DNA from 3 places in the Vibrio scophthalmi genome. Region 3 is predicted to be linked to each of the others. Evidence: predicted binding sites of a transcription regulator. Region 3 holds the regulator's gene; each other region holds the start of a gene.
The links. Region 3 encodes CRP, which controls carbon source genes, mostly activating them, when cyclic AMP is high. Its sites were predicted from a motif close to TGTGANNNNNNTCACA; they were not measured.

Region 1: deoD (purine-nucleoside phosphorylase) is a predicted target of CRP. The motif match lies at 2,541-2,556, and genes of this name have one in related genera.
Region 2: RJD38_RS20570 (NupC/NupG family nucleoside CNT transporter) is a predicted target of CRP. The motif match lies at 2,289-2,304, and genes of this name have one in related genera.

What each region holds. Positions count from the first base shown of each region.
Region 1 is NZ_CP134272.1:561,903-568,117, reverse strand. Features, by position in the region: gene phrB (deoxyribodipyrimidine photo-lyase) at 1-454, opposite strand, end outside; gene RJD38_RS17515 (MerR family transcriptional regulator) at 532-1,332, opposite strand; gene RJD38_RS17510 (YbgA family protein) at 1,322-2,272, opposite strand; gene deoD (purine-nucleoside phosphorylase) at 2,663-3,373, shown strand; gene RJD38_RS17500 (lactate dehydrogenase) at 3,657-5,129, shown strand; gene RJD38_RS17495 (tetratricopeptide repeat protein) at 5,253-6,215, shown strand, end outside.
Region 2 is NZ_CP134272.1:1,261,842-1,268,056, forward strand. Features, by position in the region: gene pepT (peptidase T) at 1-750, opposite strand, end outside; gene RJD38_RS20570 (NupC/NupG family nucleoside CNT transporter) at 951-2,159, opposite strand; gene RJD38_RS20575 (methyl-accepting chemotaxis protein) at 2,750-4,381, shown strand; gene RJD38_RS20580 (PH domain-containing protein) at 4,584-4,949, shown strand; gene RJD38_RS20585 (hypothetical protein) at 5,084-5,305, shown strand; gene RJD38_RS20590 (hypothetical protein) at 5,515-5,676, shown strand; gene RJD38_RS20595 (long-chain fatty acid--CoA ligase) at 6,082-6,215, shown strand, end outside.
Region 3 is NZ_CP134271.1:1,708,617-1,714,831, forward strand. Features, by position in the region: gene astA (arginine N-succinyltransferase) at 1-640, shown strand, start outside; gene astD (succinylglutamate-semialdehyde dehydrogenase) at 666-2,123, shown strand; gene RJD38_RS07795 (DUF1338 domain-containing protein) at 2,234-3,025, shown strand; gene crp (cAMP-activated global transcriptional regulator CRP) at 3,245-3,877, opposite strand; gene RJD38_RS07805 (phosphoribulokinase) at 4,121-4,990, opposite strand; gene RJD38_RS07810 (YheU family protein) at 5,185-5,397, opposite strand; gene RJD38_RS07815 (hydrolase) at 5,440-6,215, opposite strand, start outside.

The DNA.
Region 1 (6,215 bases), on a different replicon from region 3:
GTTTAAACGGGGTAAAAACTTTAAAGTACTGACCTTGTTTGTTGAGTACGGAGCCAGGAGGCAGCAAACACTTATCATCAAAACCCTGAATTTCAATCGCGCTGTGGCTATGTAGTAAATCATCACGATCTTGTTCATTAACCTCATACTCGCGATTAAATACCACACGCTCTGCACCATAGCGCAGCGCGCAGTCACTCACTTGCTGAACAGATTGCTGATAGTTTTCAACTTCCATGTATAGCAAGGGAATATTGAGTTGTGCTAAGTCTTGCTGTAACTCAAATAGACGACGATAAATCAAATCCGCTTGAATTGGACTAAGGTGATGGTTTCGCCAACTATCGGGCGTGGCAACGTAAATCGCAATAACGGCTTGCTGCGTATTAATCGCGCTTTGCAAAGCCGTATTATCTTCAACGCGTAGATCACGGCGAAACCACATGAGTTGCATCACAACACTCCTTTATCAACAGCCATTGCCCGTTGGATGTTCGTTTAATCCGCTTTCATCAACCTAAAAAATCAATCTTACGCACTCATTAACGTAGTGATTAATGGGCTAGTGGTAAACTGACTGCCCAACACGTTAGCAATTGCTTGTATTGGCGTGAGCTGTGCTTGAGCAGGCGCTTGTGAAGCAAACACAGCAACCATTGCATAATTCTCAAGGCCCGTATTAGATTGCAACCCACTGATATCGTCAACGCCTTCGATAAAGCTAATACTGTAACCTCGATCGACTAACTTTAACGCCCATAGCCTCATGGCTGTCGAGCCTATAGCATCATAACTAACCACCAAGCCTTTACCATTGCGAGCCGCCTTGTTTTCAGCGTCTAAAATTGACGTTAACCGTGCTAACAAAATCGATTGAAACAGACCTGATTGCAATGTTTGCTGACTTTTTTTCACCTGTGCTATCGCGGCAACGATGGGTTGAATATACCGAGTGGTAATGATCTCTAATGGATACTCTTTAAACACCAACGATAACGTCGCTTCCGCTTTATGGCGATTTAGTTGAGCAAGTGCGCTTAAGGTCGTTTCCACTTCTTCTAGCACTACATCCGCGGCGCCTGTTGGAAATTCAGGAACTTGCCCGCTATCAAGTAAAACTTTTACCTTACCAATCGCAACGCCTTTTTCCAGCCACCCTTGTATGATTCGGATCTGTTCAATATGTTCATAGGTATATAAGCGATGGCCCTTCTCAGTACGCTGCGGTTGAATGATATTGTATCGACGCTGCCATGCGCGCAATGTCACCGGCTTAATCCCGGTTAACTCTGATACTTCGCGAATTGCGTACAGTTTATTTTCACAGCCCATAGCGTAAACGTAACTCCTGTGGGTAAGGGTTTAAAAATTTCTGACTTTGTAAATATTCATCAGGGAAGCGCTGCATATGATGCTTTAATAGCGTTAGCGGTGCCAGCAGAGGAAGAACACCCAGACGATAATCGTCAATCACCTGGCAAAGCTCAGCTTTCTCGTTTTTTTCTAGTGCTTTTTTGAAATAGCCCTGAATATGCATTAAAACATTAGTGTTATTTTTTCGACTGGCGCGATTTGCCATTGCTGTCATTAAACCAACACGGTAGAGCTGATAAAACTCTTCAATAGAATAATTTGCAACTTGTGCGACTAGTTTTCCCAGCTCTTTATAAGAGGCCGGATGGTGCGCCATCAATGTCAGCTTGTAACGAGAATGAAACGCCACAATTTTACCTGCACTTGGCTCCCCATCCATCGAATGATAAAAGTCGTGTAAGCAGAACACCCGAGTCACAAAGTTTTCTTTTAATATCGGATCATTAAGTCGGCCATCTTCTTCGATTGGCAACCAAGGCATACGTGTCATGAGCTCTTTGGTGTACAAACCAATACCGCTTTTTTCAGCACTATTGCTGCCATACACTTTTACTCGTTCCATGCCGCATGTCGGAGATTTAGCGCACACCACGTAGCCGCATAAATCTTCGTTTTGTAATCGTTCTATACGACGACGAGAAAATGCCAACATGCTGTCAGTGTGATCCTTGCTTGCATCTCTTGTTTCAACCAAGGCAATACGTTCTTTATCTGAAATCAGACGAATCGTCGGCCTTGGTACTGGCATACCAGATTCAACTTCAGGGCAAACGGGAACGAATCTAAAATGATTACCCAATTCCTTGGTAACAAATCGACTCGATTTATGTCCACCGTCAAAACGAACGGTTTCACCGAGTACACAGGCACTAACACCGATTTTGATTTCCTGTTCCATACCCTTTCCCTCTTTAAACAATCGCCCTTTACATCTCAAAGGTCACCAAACAAGTTATGCACACAAACTGCGTATACAAAATTATTTCACGTATAAGTATTAGCATAAAAACAATTGTTGTACAAAAATTAAATTCGTACAGAAATGTCATACTATCGATAAATAAATAAGGAATTGAATGACGCAATCGTTCGGCAAAACGATTGCCTTACCAGTTTCAACACAATTAGTTATCAATAGGAAAATTAATCCGATTAGCTCGACTTTTTGTGACATACTTCTCAAGGAGTCCCGCTACATCTAGCTAGTATTGCCTCAACAGATTTATTGAGGTTCAACACTTTTAGTAATTACTAGATTGAACTTTCCTAAAATATCGGAGTAACGACTATGGCAACCCCACACATTAATGCTCAACCTGGTGATTTCGCTGAAACTGTTTTGATGCCAGGCGATCCTCTTCGCGCTAAATATATTGCGGAAACTTTCCTTGATGACGTCAAACAAGTGTGTGATGTGCGAAACATGTTTGGTTACACCGGCACATACAAAGGCAAGCCTGTTTCTGTGATGGGGCACGGTATGGGTATCCCATCTTGCTGCATCTACGTACACGAGTTGATCGCAGAATACGGTGTGAAAAATGTGATTCGAGTAGGCAGCTGTGGTGCGGTTCGCGATGATGTAAACCTAATGGATGTGGTTATCGGTATGGGCGCATCAACCGATTCAAAAGTAAACCGCATTCGTTTTAACAACCACGATTTCGCTGCGATCGCAGATTATGGCCTACTTGAAGAGGCGGTAAACCAAGCGCGTGCGCAAAATGTGCCAGTGAAAGTGGGCAACGTATTCTCAGCGGATCTTTTCTACACGCCTGAAGCCGATATCTTCGCAAAAATGGAAAAGCTAGGCATTCTTGGTGTTGATATGGAAGCGGCTGGTATTTACGGCGTAGCGGCGGATCTTGGTGCAAAAGCACTGACAATTCTAACGGTTTCAGACCATATCATTCGCGGAGAGAAACTGAGCGCGGAAGAACGTCAAAAGTCGTTCAATGACATGATGAAAGTTGCACTCGAAACGGCAATTTCTATCTAAATTTGTTTTACAGCCAGTGCCTGACTGGCTGCTTTAATCACCCGAGGGGGGATTGTGGCATCTAGCAACTGACCCAACGAGGCATAACAACGACTGCTCACTTTATTCATTTAAGTTGAATATGTCGTTGTAGTACATCCTACTTCATTGATTACATTGGCGTGTTATAAAGTGTGAAGGATGTCATTTGCTTGATTAGGTTTGGTCGTGGATAAAGCCTTGCCCCCTTAATTTTAGGTGTTACGTGATAAAACCATCATCGCATCCACACAAAGGTTCTGAATTGCCCGAAGCTGTCACAGACGAGCATGGCAACACCTTATGTCAACTGAACTTCTGTAAAACACTGGCCTGCGATAACTTTGGATTAAGCGACGCACACCGTTATGTTGTCCAACATGCCAACCCTAAGCGCCCTGCGATGGTTTGTCGTGAATGTGGTGCCTTCCCTCCGCTACTCAACAATCAAGATGTACTTGATGAATTACACCGTTTAAGACAATTACATTGTGAAGGACTGCCCGCTTGTCGCAATAAAGATTGTGAGCATTTCGGATTATCCATCCATAGTCATAAACACCTCTACCATGCCTTTGGTTATAGTGGTGATCGTCAACGTTATCGCTGCAAAGTATGCCAATCGACTTTTGTCGACAAATGGTCCGGTGCCAACCATAAACTCAACTTTCAAGAGAACCTATTGGGGTTGCTCTTTATGGGTTATTCCGTCCGTGAAATTTGTCGTAAGCTGACTATCAACCCAAAAACCTTCTATGATCATATCGATCATATTGCCAGCCGTTGCCGCCGTAAATTGGCGATGTTCGACGCACGTTGGGTTAACCACGCTGAGCAATACGAACTCGCATCCCACTACATGCCTTTGCAGAGCAAAAGCAACAATGGAGTCTATTGGATTGCGACCGGCGAGGCACATTCTGGCTACATTCTCAGTCAGCACGTGAACTATTCGGCTCAAGAAGAACCTACTGGCAGCTGCGATCACGACCCTTTTTCTAGTCCTGCGCGTTTCGTCTCTCGAGATCATACTTCAGAGTCAAATCATCTAAATACGACTTCAGCCCGAAATCTGCGTGAGCGAATCGATCAACAATATCAGACGATTCTTGCCCGTGGTAATGTAGAAGACCCGATGGGGAACTTAACCGCTTTTCATTACCCATCGAAAGGCGCGCTAATTCGTCCACCATACACCTCGTATGCGCATTTTCTGCATGTTTTAAGTCTGTGTAACGACCAAAGAAAAGTGGCGATTTACTTGCCGCAAGACCCATTGCTGAGATCAGCGGCATTGAGTGTTAGTCTGCCACGTATTCACGCGGCAACAATCGACCTTATGTACGTCGATGAAGATGGTCAGTGGGGCAAAGAATTTCCACTCGATAAAATTGATATCGTGCATATGGGTTGGTGGCGAGATCGCTGGGCAATTGTTCATGCTGGAGACATGGCAAAAGGGATTTGCTATTTAGCGGGAAGCCACAACAAGCCAAAATATTGGCTCCGCCGAGCCTCTATTCGCCAAACCGCATTTTACCAACAACGGTTTCAACTTTTGTTTGACAGTTTTATTAATGAGCCACGTCGCAAACTGCGCCCTGGAGGACTACTTCCTGTATTGGATATATTCAGGGCATGGCATAATTTGTGCTATCAAAATAAAGATGGCATAACGGCAGCGCAGGCTTTAGGTATCAATCAGTCACCCATGACACTGCGAGAACTTCTCTCATAATTGCATTACTGTGAAGTCCGCCATTAAACCGTCGCTCGAATAGCTCTTTTTCTAGCACACGAATGGCGGCTATTTTTATAATACTAAGGTATGAGTTCAGTTAGCGGTTAAGGGATTAATTCATTGGATAAGAGTCAGCATTTGCTAGAAGTTGAGCTTGGACAGCTCAAATCACGCATTGAAAGCGAACCTGAACAGGTGTTACTTGCAGCGGAGCAATGCGCGACAAGAGCAAATCAGATCTTGTTTCCTCGAGGTGTTGTCCAAAGTCTCGTCATTATTTCCCGTTGCTATTGGGCGCTTATGGATTACCGTAAAGGCCTAAAAACCATCCGCGAAGCCTACACCAAACTGAGCCAAGTCGATAACGATGACGACTTACCAGAAATACTTCACCTCCATGCTCTGCACTTTTGGGGACAAGCCAAATACTACTCAGCCCAGCAATATTGGATTCAATCCCTCGAGCAATCAGCACTAGTTGACCAAGTTGAGATACAAATTGAATCGCTTATCGGCCTTGGCAATGTATGGCGCGTATTGGGCGAGTACAAATTAGCGTTATCCACCCATGAACTATCGGTCAAAGTGGCCAATAACATGCGCATCTATTGGCTTGAAGGTAAAGCCCGTATCTTATTGGCATGGGACCACTATCTCATCGGTCATTATATTGACATGCTCTCTATTCTCGACAGCGCCGAAGAAGCTTTATTACATCATGATGACCGCACATGGCAGGCTGAAATTTGGGATTTCCGCGGTCTAGCCTTGCTCGGTTTAGAACGAATCGATGATGCCGAAAAAGCCACACAAAAAGCACAACAGTTGGTTGAACAGAACAACCTAACTTGGATGAAAGCGCACGCTTACATTAGCCAAGCGCGTTTAGAGCTGATGCGTAAAGAACCTTCAGAAGCTTCCCAACTTCTTATTGCCGCAGAAAGAACAGCCAACAGCTTTGATAATGGCGAGCTGCTATCACAAATCTATTTTCAGCAATCACGCGTTGCTGAAGAGGTTGGCGATTTTGTGATTGCGCTGCAAGCCTTTAAAAAATATCGAACCCATTCTACCGAAATGTTA
Region 2 (6,215 bases), on a different replicon from region 3:
TTCGTCCGCGGGCATCATCATTTGAAAACGTGCCGCAAGATTAATGGAATTGACCATCTTATCTTTCGCCGTGCCCGGATGAACATTGATGCCATGGAAGATCACATCTGCGTTAGTTGCATTGAAGTTTTCATACTCCAACTCACCTACAGGGCCACCATCAATGGTATATGCCCACTCCGCACCAAATTTCTCAACATTAAATAGATCTGCTCCTCGGCCAATCTCTTCATCAGGGGTAAAACCAATGCAAATATCGCCATGGGGAATATGAGGGTTATTTATTAAGTGGGCCATCGCTGTAATGATTTCAGCAATACCAGCTTTATTATCTGCCCCCAATAAGGTGGTACCATCTGTACAGATGATGTCGTGACCATGCAGATTATGCAGTTCAGGGTAATGAATGGGGGAAAGTACTTCATCGCCTTTGCCGAGCGCGATGTCACCGCCTTGGTAATCTTCAACGATTTGCGGTTTTACATTGTAACCCGACGCATCAGGAGCCGTATCCATATGGGCAACAAAGCCAACCGCTGGGACTGAATAGTCAACATTACTCGGTAAGCGCGCCATCAAGTAGCCATTATCGTCGAGTGAGATATTACTCAAACCTAGATCGATCAGTTCCTGCTTTAAAGCTTGAGCAAAGGTATGCTGGCCTTCACTACTTGGGCAACGCAGATTACTAGGGTTAGACTGAGTGTCAAAAGTTACATAACGCAAAAAGCGATCAACCAAATTATTCATGTTCAATACGTTCCAAGAAAAGTTCCCGCATTGATACTACGCCTTCAGCCATGGATGTTTTTGCTGCAAATCATAAATTTCTCATTAACTGTAATCGATACTCTGCTTAACTAGGCGTTAAAAAGAAAATTTCCACTTTGGAGCAAAAATTAGTAAAAAAAACGCCTCATCATAGAAGCGTTTTTCTAAAAACCATCTTTTTATAGCAGAATAAAGATACCCGCTAAGCACGCACTCATTAGGTTAGCTAGAGTGCCTGCAGCAACCGCTTTAAGGCCAAGATTTGCCACTTCAGAGCGACGGTCTGGAGCAATAACACCAATCGAGCCAAGCTGGATTGCAATTGAGCCAATATTGGCAAAGCCACATAGCGCAAAAGTGATGATCACCTGTGAGTGCTCAGAAAGCAGTTGCTTGTGTTCCACAAAATCAATGAACGCAACAAACTCATTCATAATGATCTTTTGACCAATGTAAGAACCAGCCATCAGAACTTCATGCTTTGGAACACCAATTACCCAAGCAAGAGGAGCAAACAAGTAGCCAAAAATACCTTGTAGAGTAATACCTGAAAAGCCAACCAGCTCGCCCATATTCTCTAGACCGGTATTCACCATCGCAATCACTGAAACAAAGGCAATAAGCATGGTACCCACCGCAACCGCGACTTTCATACCATTCATCGCACCACTCGCCAATGCATCAATGACGTTGCTATCTTGCGCTTTGTCCATCTCAATCTGAGTTTGGTCCACAGGAACATCACGCTCAGGCACGATGATCTTTGCCATCATTAAGCTACCTGGAGCGGCCATAAAACTTGCTGCTATCAGATATTTAAGATCGACACCTAGGCCAGCATATCCACCTAAAACACTACCTGCAACTGAAGCCATACCCGCTGACATCACAACAAAAAGTTCCGAGCGTGTCATACGAGACAAGAATGGACGAACTAGAAGAGGAGACTCACCTTGAGAAAGGAAGATGTTGCCCGTTGCAACCAAAGATTCTGCTTTACTTGTACCCAAGAATTTTTGGATACCGCCACCAATAAACTCAATGACCTTTTGCATGATGCCTAAGTAGTAGAGAGCTGAAATAAGCGCGCTAAAGAAGATAATAATAGGAAGGACACGCACAGCAAAAATGAAACCCGACGTCGCTAAATCACCAAATAGGAATTTGATGCCTTCATCTGCGAAGGAGAGCAACCCGGCCACACCACTGCTCATACTGGTTAACGCGGCTTGACCCAGCGGGAAATAGAGAACCAAAGCGGCAAAACCCACTTGCAACAACAGAGCTCGAGAGACTGTTTTCCAGTTAATTGATTTGCGACTTTCTGACAATAGAACCGCACACCCGATCAGAGCGAGAACGCCGATTAAACCAAATAATACATTCACTTTAGATTACCTTTACAAGCATTGAGTTGGTAGCTGGTCCGGTCCGTGGGGTCATTCACCATTCCCTGTGACGGCTTGTAATTGGTAGAGCTGATGCTCTTAACCGGGCGGAAAGTATAAACATCAGTGTGAGATATTCATCACATATTTTTGCGCAAACGTTCAAGCGAACAAATATTAACCACGCAATCGTTTCGTCATTTTGAATGGGAAGCGAATGCAAAACAAAATAGTGAGATGCAAATCCCAATCACCACTCAAAGGGCAATTATTTGCATATTGAAATTAGCTAAATATGACTTCTTTACCTAAGGTTAATGCAGTTAACGTACTCCTTGCGTTCACTACAACGTCAACGGTAAATCATTACAAATATCCACAAGCCTTCATCCCCGCTCAATGCGGGGTTCTTTTTATCGCCTGCAATACTGATAAATCGTTCTTTCGATGGAATTTTTAACTAAAACTCTTGATTGAGTTGAAGCCGATTCCATCTTGCTAATGTACCAATGTAACCCCATAGCAATCGCTATGAAACTTAACGTATAACGAGTGGCAATACGTTAACACTCAGTTACAAGGCTGCCGTTATGAAAAACCTCCCAATCTCTTTCAAAGTGAGTATTCCCCTAATTGCCGTACTCTCTACCCTACTCTTCTCCACCATGTTCTCGATGTTTCAAGCAAACACGCAAAAAGAGTTAAACCGTCAACTCAATGCGAGTGTGTTGCCTGCTTTCACCAATTTAGAAGATGCCTATCGCGATCTTTACCAAGTCATGGTTGCCGCGATGAATATCTATCGCGTCAGTGATCCTGAGCAAATTGCTTATCATACTGAAGAATATTTCGACAATGCCAAGAAAGCGATTCCACGCATGCAATCGGCATTACCACTCTATCAACAAGGGCTATTGAGCGCCGAAACACGCATTAACTACGATACGATGATATCGACCACGGATATCTGGTTAGACTCGTTCAAGCCGATGTTTGATAATCCAGCTCAAGCGGAAGGCTATTTCAATCAAAACGAACAGCAAATTGAAAAACAATTCAAAGTCATTCGCGAAAATCTAGGTTTGATCAAAGACGATATCGAATTACAAAAAGAAGTTTTAATTGAAGAAGTAAATGCTTCAATTTCTAGCTCAAACGTCGCAGTTCAGTTTAGCGCTGCGTTTGCGGTACTGGTTGCCGTTCTCGCCTTCTGGATGAATAGTCGCTTTGTGGTTAATCCAATCAAATCATTACAACTCGCGATGAATGATATTAGCCAAGGCGAAGCGGATCTATCTCAACGTATTGACATTGATACCAAGGATGAGCTTGGCGCACTGGCAAAATCGTTTAATACTTTTGTTTCTCGCATTCACACTACCGTCGAGCAAGTGGTCATTTCATCTAATGCTGTTCGATCTGAAATGGAAAATATCAAGTCAATAACCCATAGCATGGCAAACTTTAGTAGTAGTCAACAACAAGAAAGTGAAATGGTCGCTACAGCCGTTTCGCAAATGCTGGCCACTACAGAGACGGTCAGCGAGCATGCTATCGTCGCAGCCGATTCCAGCCGTGAAGCAAATAAGGAAGCTGAAACCACGAACAACACGATTACCTCTACCGTGAGTTCTATTGAGTCGCTTTCCGCCGATGTCAGCAATGCCAGCAGCGTCATTAATACGCTCGATAGCGACGTAGGTAATATTGTCACCATTCTAGACGTGATTCGTGATATTGCTGAACAAACCAATCTTCTCGCGCTCAATGCCGCTATTGAAGCTGCCCGAGCGGGTGAGCAAGGCCGAGGCTTCGCAGTTGTCGCTGATGAAGTACGATCTCTCGCCAGCCGCACCCAGCAAAGCACTGGTGAAATACAAGCGATGATCGAACGCCTAAAAGACGGTGCAAAGCGCGCAGTCACCGTAATGGATTCTAGCCAGCAAAGCAGTAATGAAACCATTTCTACCGCACAATCTGCCGCCCTCTCCCTTAACACCATTCGCAGTGCAATTGAGAGTATCAACGATATGAACGATCAAATCGCCATTGCAGCGACCGAGCAAGCCAGCGTCGCGAACGAAGTAAATGGGAATATCCATCGTATTGCTGGTAGTAGCCAACAAATGGTTGAAATGGTGAATAGTGCTGACAATGCCTGTGGGAGTCTTGAACAGCAATGTCACCACTTAGATCAATTGGTGGCCGAATTTAAAGTGTAAATACATCTCTATTTTTGAAACAGCAACCTCCACATATTGCTCGGCTATCACGCCGAGCTTTTTCTGTGTACTGCGCTTTGCCATTAAGACTTGCTGCTTGCGTATCAACCAACAAGCCTGCATGGTGTTAGTATAAGTGACCTAACTAAATCTAGATACGAATCCAATATAGAAAACCATTTCAAGTGGGAAGGAGCGACTAATGTTAAAGCCAATGAAACTTGCCGGTTTAACCGAAGAAACAGTCGGCGCAAACCAAAAGCGCTATGGTTTTTTAATTCAAGAAGACGAAACGGTAGAGTTAGAATACAAAACTATTCGTGATCTACTCGTACTCACCAATAAACGGATAATCACTATCGACGTGCAAGGATTACGCGGTAAGAAAGCGAAATTCTTTGTGCTGCCTTACAGCAAAATCAGCGCATTTTCCGTTGAAACCGCAGGGACATTCGATTTGGATTCCGAGTTTAAAATTTGGGCCTCAGGTATCGGCGAGATGGAGTTTTTGTTTGGTAAAGGCACGGACGTGCGCAAAATTGCTCAGCTTTTAAGCTCAGGAGTCTAAATCAACACCGTAATTTCTGCACAAAAAACCATCGCTCACGTCCAAATATTGAGCATTCGTAGATAGACGCAAATGCCACCGACTGATATTTTAAATGGTGTACAATGTTTAACCTCTATTGAATTGGTGGAACTATGCGGATCGCAAATGCTATTTATCAACCACATATTCAACAAGATTTAAAAAATGCCACCGCTTATATCAATGACTCCCTTGATACCAACGGTAGCAAGTTAAGTGCTTCACTGAGCCCACAAAATCAAATTCAAATTCGCAATACAGAAGGTATCGTTGTCAAAACACTTCAAGGTGAAAAAGTTGCGATGAAAATGAACAATATTGATGAGTATGTATAATGATAAAGCCGAATAATCCTCGGCTTTTTTACTTTCCGCAAACCCAGTGGTCAATCGATGTTCGTACTAATACTGACATCCGCCCCAACAAAACAGACATCAATAAAAAATAAATTAGCTACTCATTAGAATCATTTATTTGAAGTTAATCACAAAATAAGTAAAATACCTGCCTGTTAGACAACGACTTGCACAAGAGGCAGAGGAATATGAATTCTACATCACTATCGATAGACGCTTGCAGCAAGACTGCAGAAGAGAGCACAGCAAGCCAACCGACCTCGGTTCTAAGTGAAATCATCACTCTCTCAATTATGTTCTTGGCGACAGCCACAGTCAGTTTGTTACTTACCCTAACTTGGGTACTGTAATCATCTGATTTTCACGGATTGAAAAGGCCATGCTCTCATCTCAATACTGACAGCATGGCTCATTTTATGCCGCACGATTAATTGCTTTTACATTCACTAAATCAATCCAAAAAGAACTCTCCGCTTTCTACCACGTTAAGTTACCTTTCCGAACGTCTTCGAATAAAGTTATATTGGTCGCTGTCATGAAAAGACGCGTTTAATATTCCTAGCCATCTTAGGTATAAATCGAGCCTGAGCCTACCTCTTAACGATTCAGGTTATAATAAAAAGGTTTACCCGCTTAACAGTTGGAAACCAACATATTTGCGCTACACAGAAGAATAGCTCACCCTTGATCAATAAGTTCGTCATACGTACAACGACCTTGATAACTAACAAATAAAAAAGAAACGAAGAATCAACATGAACCAATACGTAAATGATCCATCCAACTATCAACTACTGATCAAAAACCTACTCTTCTCCCCTGTGGCTTTTGATCCTGAGCGTGAAATTGTTTATGCCAACCATCGCCGTCACAACTACAAAACTTTTCA
Region 3 (6,215 bases):
ATTTTTGCGACCTAAATTTCGCGGTGGCAATAATGGTCGATTGATGTCGAAATGCCGTTTTCTGATGATGGCTGAACATCCCCATCGCTTCTCTAAAACAGTCTTTGCCGAAATGCGTGGTGTTTCCGATGAAGAGGGCAATTCCCCTTTTTGGCAATGGCTGCAAGAACACTTCTTTTCGATTGATTTTACCTTAGCCGATTACTTAACAGGTATTGGTAAGAAAGGCTTTATTGCCGACCTAATGCCAAAACTCCCCATCTACGTCAACTTATTGAGTAAAGAAGCGCAAGCGGTGATCGGCCAAGTGCATGACAACACCAAGCCCGCTTTACGCTTACTAGAAAAGGAAGGGTTTACCTGCCGTAACTATGTCGACATCTTTGATGGTGGCCCTAGCGTGGAATGTGATCGTGAAAATATTGAATCGGTACGTCACTCATTTCGCGGCAAAGTGCATATTGATCAGCACGCCAGTGCACAAGATTTTTTGATCAGTAATACCTCATTTGAACAATTTCGCGCGGTCGCAGTGAAAGCCGCGTTTGATCAAGCAACAGATACGGTGATTATCTCCAGTGATGTCGCCAATGCCTTGCAAGTACAGCAGGGCGATAACGTGCGTTTGCTTCCCCTATAAAGCTACAGACTCTAAGGAATTGGTTATGTCACATTGGATTGCAGGACAATGGATCGCCGGACAGGGTGAACCGATGAGTTCAATTAGCCCTTATAACGGCGAGCTGATTTGGCAAAGTGATAGCGCCACTGTCGCTCAGGTTGATGCGGCGGTAAGCGCCGCAAGAGAGGCGTTTTTATCATGGAGGAAGACGCCTTTTAGTGAGCGCGAGAGGCTGGTATTACGCTTTGCCGAGTTAGTGAAACATCATTCCGAGTCGATTGCAGAAATGATTTCGCTGGAAACTGGTAAGCCATTATGGGAAACCCGAACAGAAGCGGCGGCCGTTGCGGGCAAAATCGCTATTTCGATTCGTGCTTACCATGAGCGAACTGGCGAGAAGAAACGTGAAGCCGCAGGGAATCAAATCGTACTGCGCCACCAACCACTTGGCGTGATGGCCGTTTTTGGCCCATATAACTTTCCGGCCCACTTACCAAATGGTCATATCGTCCCAGCGTTACTCGCTGGTAATACGGTGGTGTTTAAGCCTTCTGAGCAAACTCCGGCGACGGGGGAGTTTATGATCAAACTATGGCAAAAAGCAGGACTGCCAGATGGAGTGATTAATCTTATTCAAGGCGCGAAAGAGACCGGAGTGGCGTTAGCCCAATCTAAAGGTATTGATGGCTTGTTGTTTACCGGGAGTGCGAATACGGGTCATCTGCTCCATCGTCAATTTGCCGGACAACCGGACAAGATGTTGGCATTGGAAATGGGCGGTAATAACCCGATGGTCATCTCACCTCACTATGGTGATGTGGATGCGGCCGTGTATACCATTATTCAATCGGCCTTTATTAGTGCTGGTCAGCGCTGTACTTGTGCGCGTCGACTTTACCTTCCTAGTGGTGAAAATGGTGATGTGTTGCTGAATAAGTTACTCAGCGCGACGAAAAAGATCGTCATGGATGAGCCATTTGCCGACCCCGCCCCTTTTATGGGCTCACAGATATCTTTAGCCGCCGCGCAGGCTATTTTGGCGGCTCAAGCTAACTTGCAGTCATTGGGTGGGGTGAGTTTAGTCGAAGCCACCGCAGGTGATGCTGCGTTCGTCTCACCGGGTATTATTGATGTCAGCGAGATTACATCGCTACCTGATGAAGAATACTTTGGACCACTCCTGCAAGTGATCCGTTATCAAACCTTAGAGCAAGCGGTGGAGCTTGCAAATGATAGCCGCTTTGGTCTATCAGCAGGATTGGTGACAACCCAAGAGAGTGAGTGGGCCTATTTTGTGGAACATATTCGCGCTGGCATCGTTAATCGCAATCGACCGCTAACCGGCGCGAGCGGTGATGCACCATTTGGCGGGCCAGGAGCGTCGGGAAATTTACGGCCAAGCGCTTACTACGCAGCTGATTATTGTGCTTATCCGATGGCCTCGGTGGAAGGGGAACAAACCGAACTTCCCGAGACATTGAGCCCGGGCTTATCACTGTAATTAACCGACCATCGAAAAGGCCAGAGAAAATGCTCCACTGGCCTTTTCTTTTACTACACTAATAATCCTTACCAAGAATATCGAGACAAAAATAATTCCAAGGAGGCGTTATGACGCCAGAACGACTGTTTGAATCATTATGGAATGATTATATTGCACGCTTATGCCCGTCAGCTGGAAACGTCCACAAATTATTGCAACGCAACGAGCCATTGATCAACGACCATATTGCTCTACGTACCTTTAACCTTTCCCCTGTCGCGTTAGAAGTATTGGCGAAACCTTTTATTGAACTGGGTTATCAAGAGGCGGGGGATTACCAGTTTGAAAGTAAAAAATTGCTGGCAAAGCATTATGAGCACCCTGATACCACGCAACCCAAGGTATTCATTAGCCAACTTAAAGTGGAGGAATGTTCAGAGCAGTTGCAACAGATTGTGCAAAAGCTAGTTGAACAGGTGAATCCAACTGAGATGCAAGGTGAAGCCTTTCTATATGCAGGTCGACCTTGGCAACTGAGCCATAACGATTATTTATTGTTGGCCGAAGAGAGTGAATATGCGGCTTGGTTGGCGGCTCATGGTTATGGCGCGAATCATTTCACAGTCAGTGTCAATCAACTTGAGCAGTTTGATGAGGTTCAACAGGTGAATGATCATCTGTCGTCAGTGGGGTTTGTCATTAACCAAGCGGGTGGGGAAGTCAAAGGTTCACCTGAAGTACTGCTAGAGCAATCATCAACCATGGCCGATAAAGTACAGGTCGAATTTGATGATGGCGTGGTGTTGCTGCCTGGTGGTTTTTATGAGTTTGCCAAGCGTTATCCGATGCCCAATGGTGAGTTATACCGTGGATTCGTCGCCGCCTCTGCAGATAAGATCTTTGAGAGTACTAACGGGTAACAGTATGTTATTGCGATGGATGTTAAAACAGGCTTTGTAAGCACTAGCCTTACATTTGTCATTCCATAGAGCGTGTTAGCGCGAGTAGGGAATCTTGTTTTTCGTTGTGGAAAGAGAGATCCCCAACTCGCTCGTTCCTCACTCTTGAGGATGACAAGTTCCCGAAAAGAAAAAGCCACCCGAAGGTGGCTTTATAAATCTTGCTTAATTCAATGTGAATTAACGCGTACCGTAAACAACGATAGTCTTACCGTGAGCAGAGATTAGGTTCTGCTCTTCCAGCATCTTCAAGATACGACCAACGGTTTCACGAGAACAGCCAACAATCTGACCGATCTCTTGACGAGTGATCTTGATTTGCATGCCGTCTGGGTGAGTCATTGCATCTGGTTGTTTCGCTAGGTTTAGTAGCGTTTGTGCAATACGGCCAGTTACGTCTAGGAAGGCTAGGTCGCCTACTTTTTGGCTAGTCACTTGTAGACGACGAGCCATCTGTGAAGACAGACGCATTAGGATATCAGGGTTTACCTGAATCAACTGACGAAATTTTTTGAACGAGATTTCCGCTACTTCACAAGGAGATTTAGCACGAACCCAAGCGGTACGCTCTTGATCTTCTTCAAATAGACCAAGCTCACCGATGAAATCACCTTGGTTTAGGTAAGAAAGGATCATCTCCTTACCTTCTTCATCTTTAATAAGTACGGCAACAGAACCTTTAACAATGTAGTACAAAGTTTCTGCTTTTTCGCCCGCGTGGATTAGCGTGCTTTTTGATGGGTACTTATGAATATGACAGTGTGAAAGGAACCACTCTAATGTTGGATCGGTTTGAGGTTTACCTAGAACCATAATATCTCACTTCCTCTGCAGGGTACGCTTGCTGCTTTCCATAATTTAGCTGGGCCCGAAATCGGGATAACTAGGCTAGGAGCACTTAAATGAGTGCTGCAAGCTATCTTGTGTTTCGGTTTCAAATAGTATCCTTTTTCCGGAACGATTTCTTGATTTTAATCGGGTCCGAGAGACTATTTCCTAAGCAAAAACGTGCACATGATCACGGTATGAAAAGTAATCGTGTTCTAATGCTGATTTTTAGCCAATTTTTCCAGTTTCGATTAATTGCTGAAGAATCGGTCTGACGATTAACTCCATTGCAAAACTCATTTTACCGCCAGGCACAACTAAGGTGTTATGACGCGACATAAACGAGCCATCTATCATTGCTAATAGGTAGGGATAGTCAACGTTTTTAAAACCACGTAGGCGGATTACAACAAAGCTTTCATCTAAGCTTGGAATCCCCTTCGCATCTAGCGGGTTTGAAGTATCAACGGTTGGCACACGTTGGAAGTTGATATGGGTACGTGAAAACTGTGGGGTGATGTAATTGAGGTAATCGTCCATCGAACGCACGATTGAATCCATCACCGCTTCTTTGGAGTGACCTCTATCACGAGTATCGCGAACAAATTTTTGAATCCACTCAAGGTTAACGATAGGTACCATACCAATCAAAAAGTCGACATGCTGGGCGACATTAATATCCCCATTCACCACGCCACCATGCAGTCCTTCGTAGAACAGCACATCACTGTTTTCTGGCAGGTCTTGCCAAGGCGTAAATGTGCCTGGCATTTGATTGTAGGGAACCGCTTCGTCGAAGGTGTGTAGATAGCGACGGATCTTACCGCTGCCATCTTGGCCATATTGGTGGAAGAAGTCGGCTAAGCCGGGGAAGTCATTAGCTTGCGGGCCGAAGTAACTAATATGACGACCTTGTTCGCGTGCTTTACGAATTTCTACATCCATTTCTGGGCGAGTAAATCGATGGAAGCTATCGCCTTCCACCCATGCAGGCTTGATGTCCATCATATTGAACATTTTACGAAAGGCTTCAGAAGTGGTGGTCGTTCCGGCGCCAGAGGAACCGGTGACGGCAATGATCGGATGCTTTGCTGACATGACAAACCTTGTCTAGTGATAACGTTCCTGTGATTACTCGAACTTAACCTTTGTCGATGACAAGCATGTTAAGTTCGAAAAGCATTACAGTTTGGACGCATCAATATAACATAATTTAACCTTTTCGCATCTTCTTCGTGGGAAAGACTCGGTTAGAACTGCGGACTCAGTTCGGTTTCGTTATTAGCGAACCATTAGAACTTGTGGCGTAATTGCACATCGACAGTTTCATGCAATTCAGAGAAAACGATGACCGCTTCTCCTGTCTCAAGTTGCTGCTTAACTTGATCAATTTTATCTTGTACTGAGATTTCAATTTCGCCGTAGTCTGTTCCTTCTCGTAAAACAAACTCTCTAAGCAAGCTCTCCAGTGTTTCTGGTGCGATCTGCTGCCAAGGAACAATCATAAATACCTCTTTATTCTATGACCTTGTATCGGTGAGGCTCGATTATGCCGTTTTTAGTGCTTGATAGTAAGCGGGGAGCATCTCTTCCAGCCAAAAGCGGGGGTTCATGACACTGCCAGTGACAAAACCCACGTGTCCGCCTTTTTCAAATAGGCGGTAGTGAATATTCTCCGGTAGGACAAAATGCGGAATGACCGCATCGGTCATAAACGGATCATCTTTGGCATGAATGATTTGGGTTGGCAATTTGATTTGCTGTAGGCGATGAATCCCAGAGCAACGCTGATAATAATCATCGGCATCTTGAAATCCGTGCAGCGGTGCGGTGATCAAATCATCAAAATCATACAATTTGGTGACTCGTTTGATTGATTGATAAGTCAGCCCTAACTCACCTTTTAACAGGTGGTGTTTACGCAGTGCATTACGTTTGAGAGAACGCAGTAGGTAGGTTTTATAGATCTTAGAAAAGCCTTGTTCGATGCGCTCAGAACAGGCGGATAGATCGAGCGGGGCAGACACAATGGAAGCGGCATCCAAGAGCGGATTATCGGCGTACTGGGCTAAATAGTTGGCCAGCATATTACCGCCAAGAGAAATACCAACCGCGACTTTGACTCGATTAGGGTATTGCTGATTGAGGTACTCTAAGAAAAAACGCGCGTCTTCGATTTCACCTGAATGGTAGGCGCGTGGTAGACGATTGGGCTTACCGCTGCAACCGCGAAAATGCATCATCACCGATAGCCAGCCTTCTTTGGCAAAGGCATGCATCAGACCATTGGCATAAGGGCTATAGAAGCAGCCTTCAAGTCCAT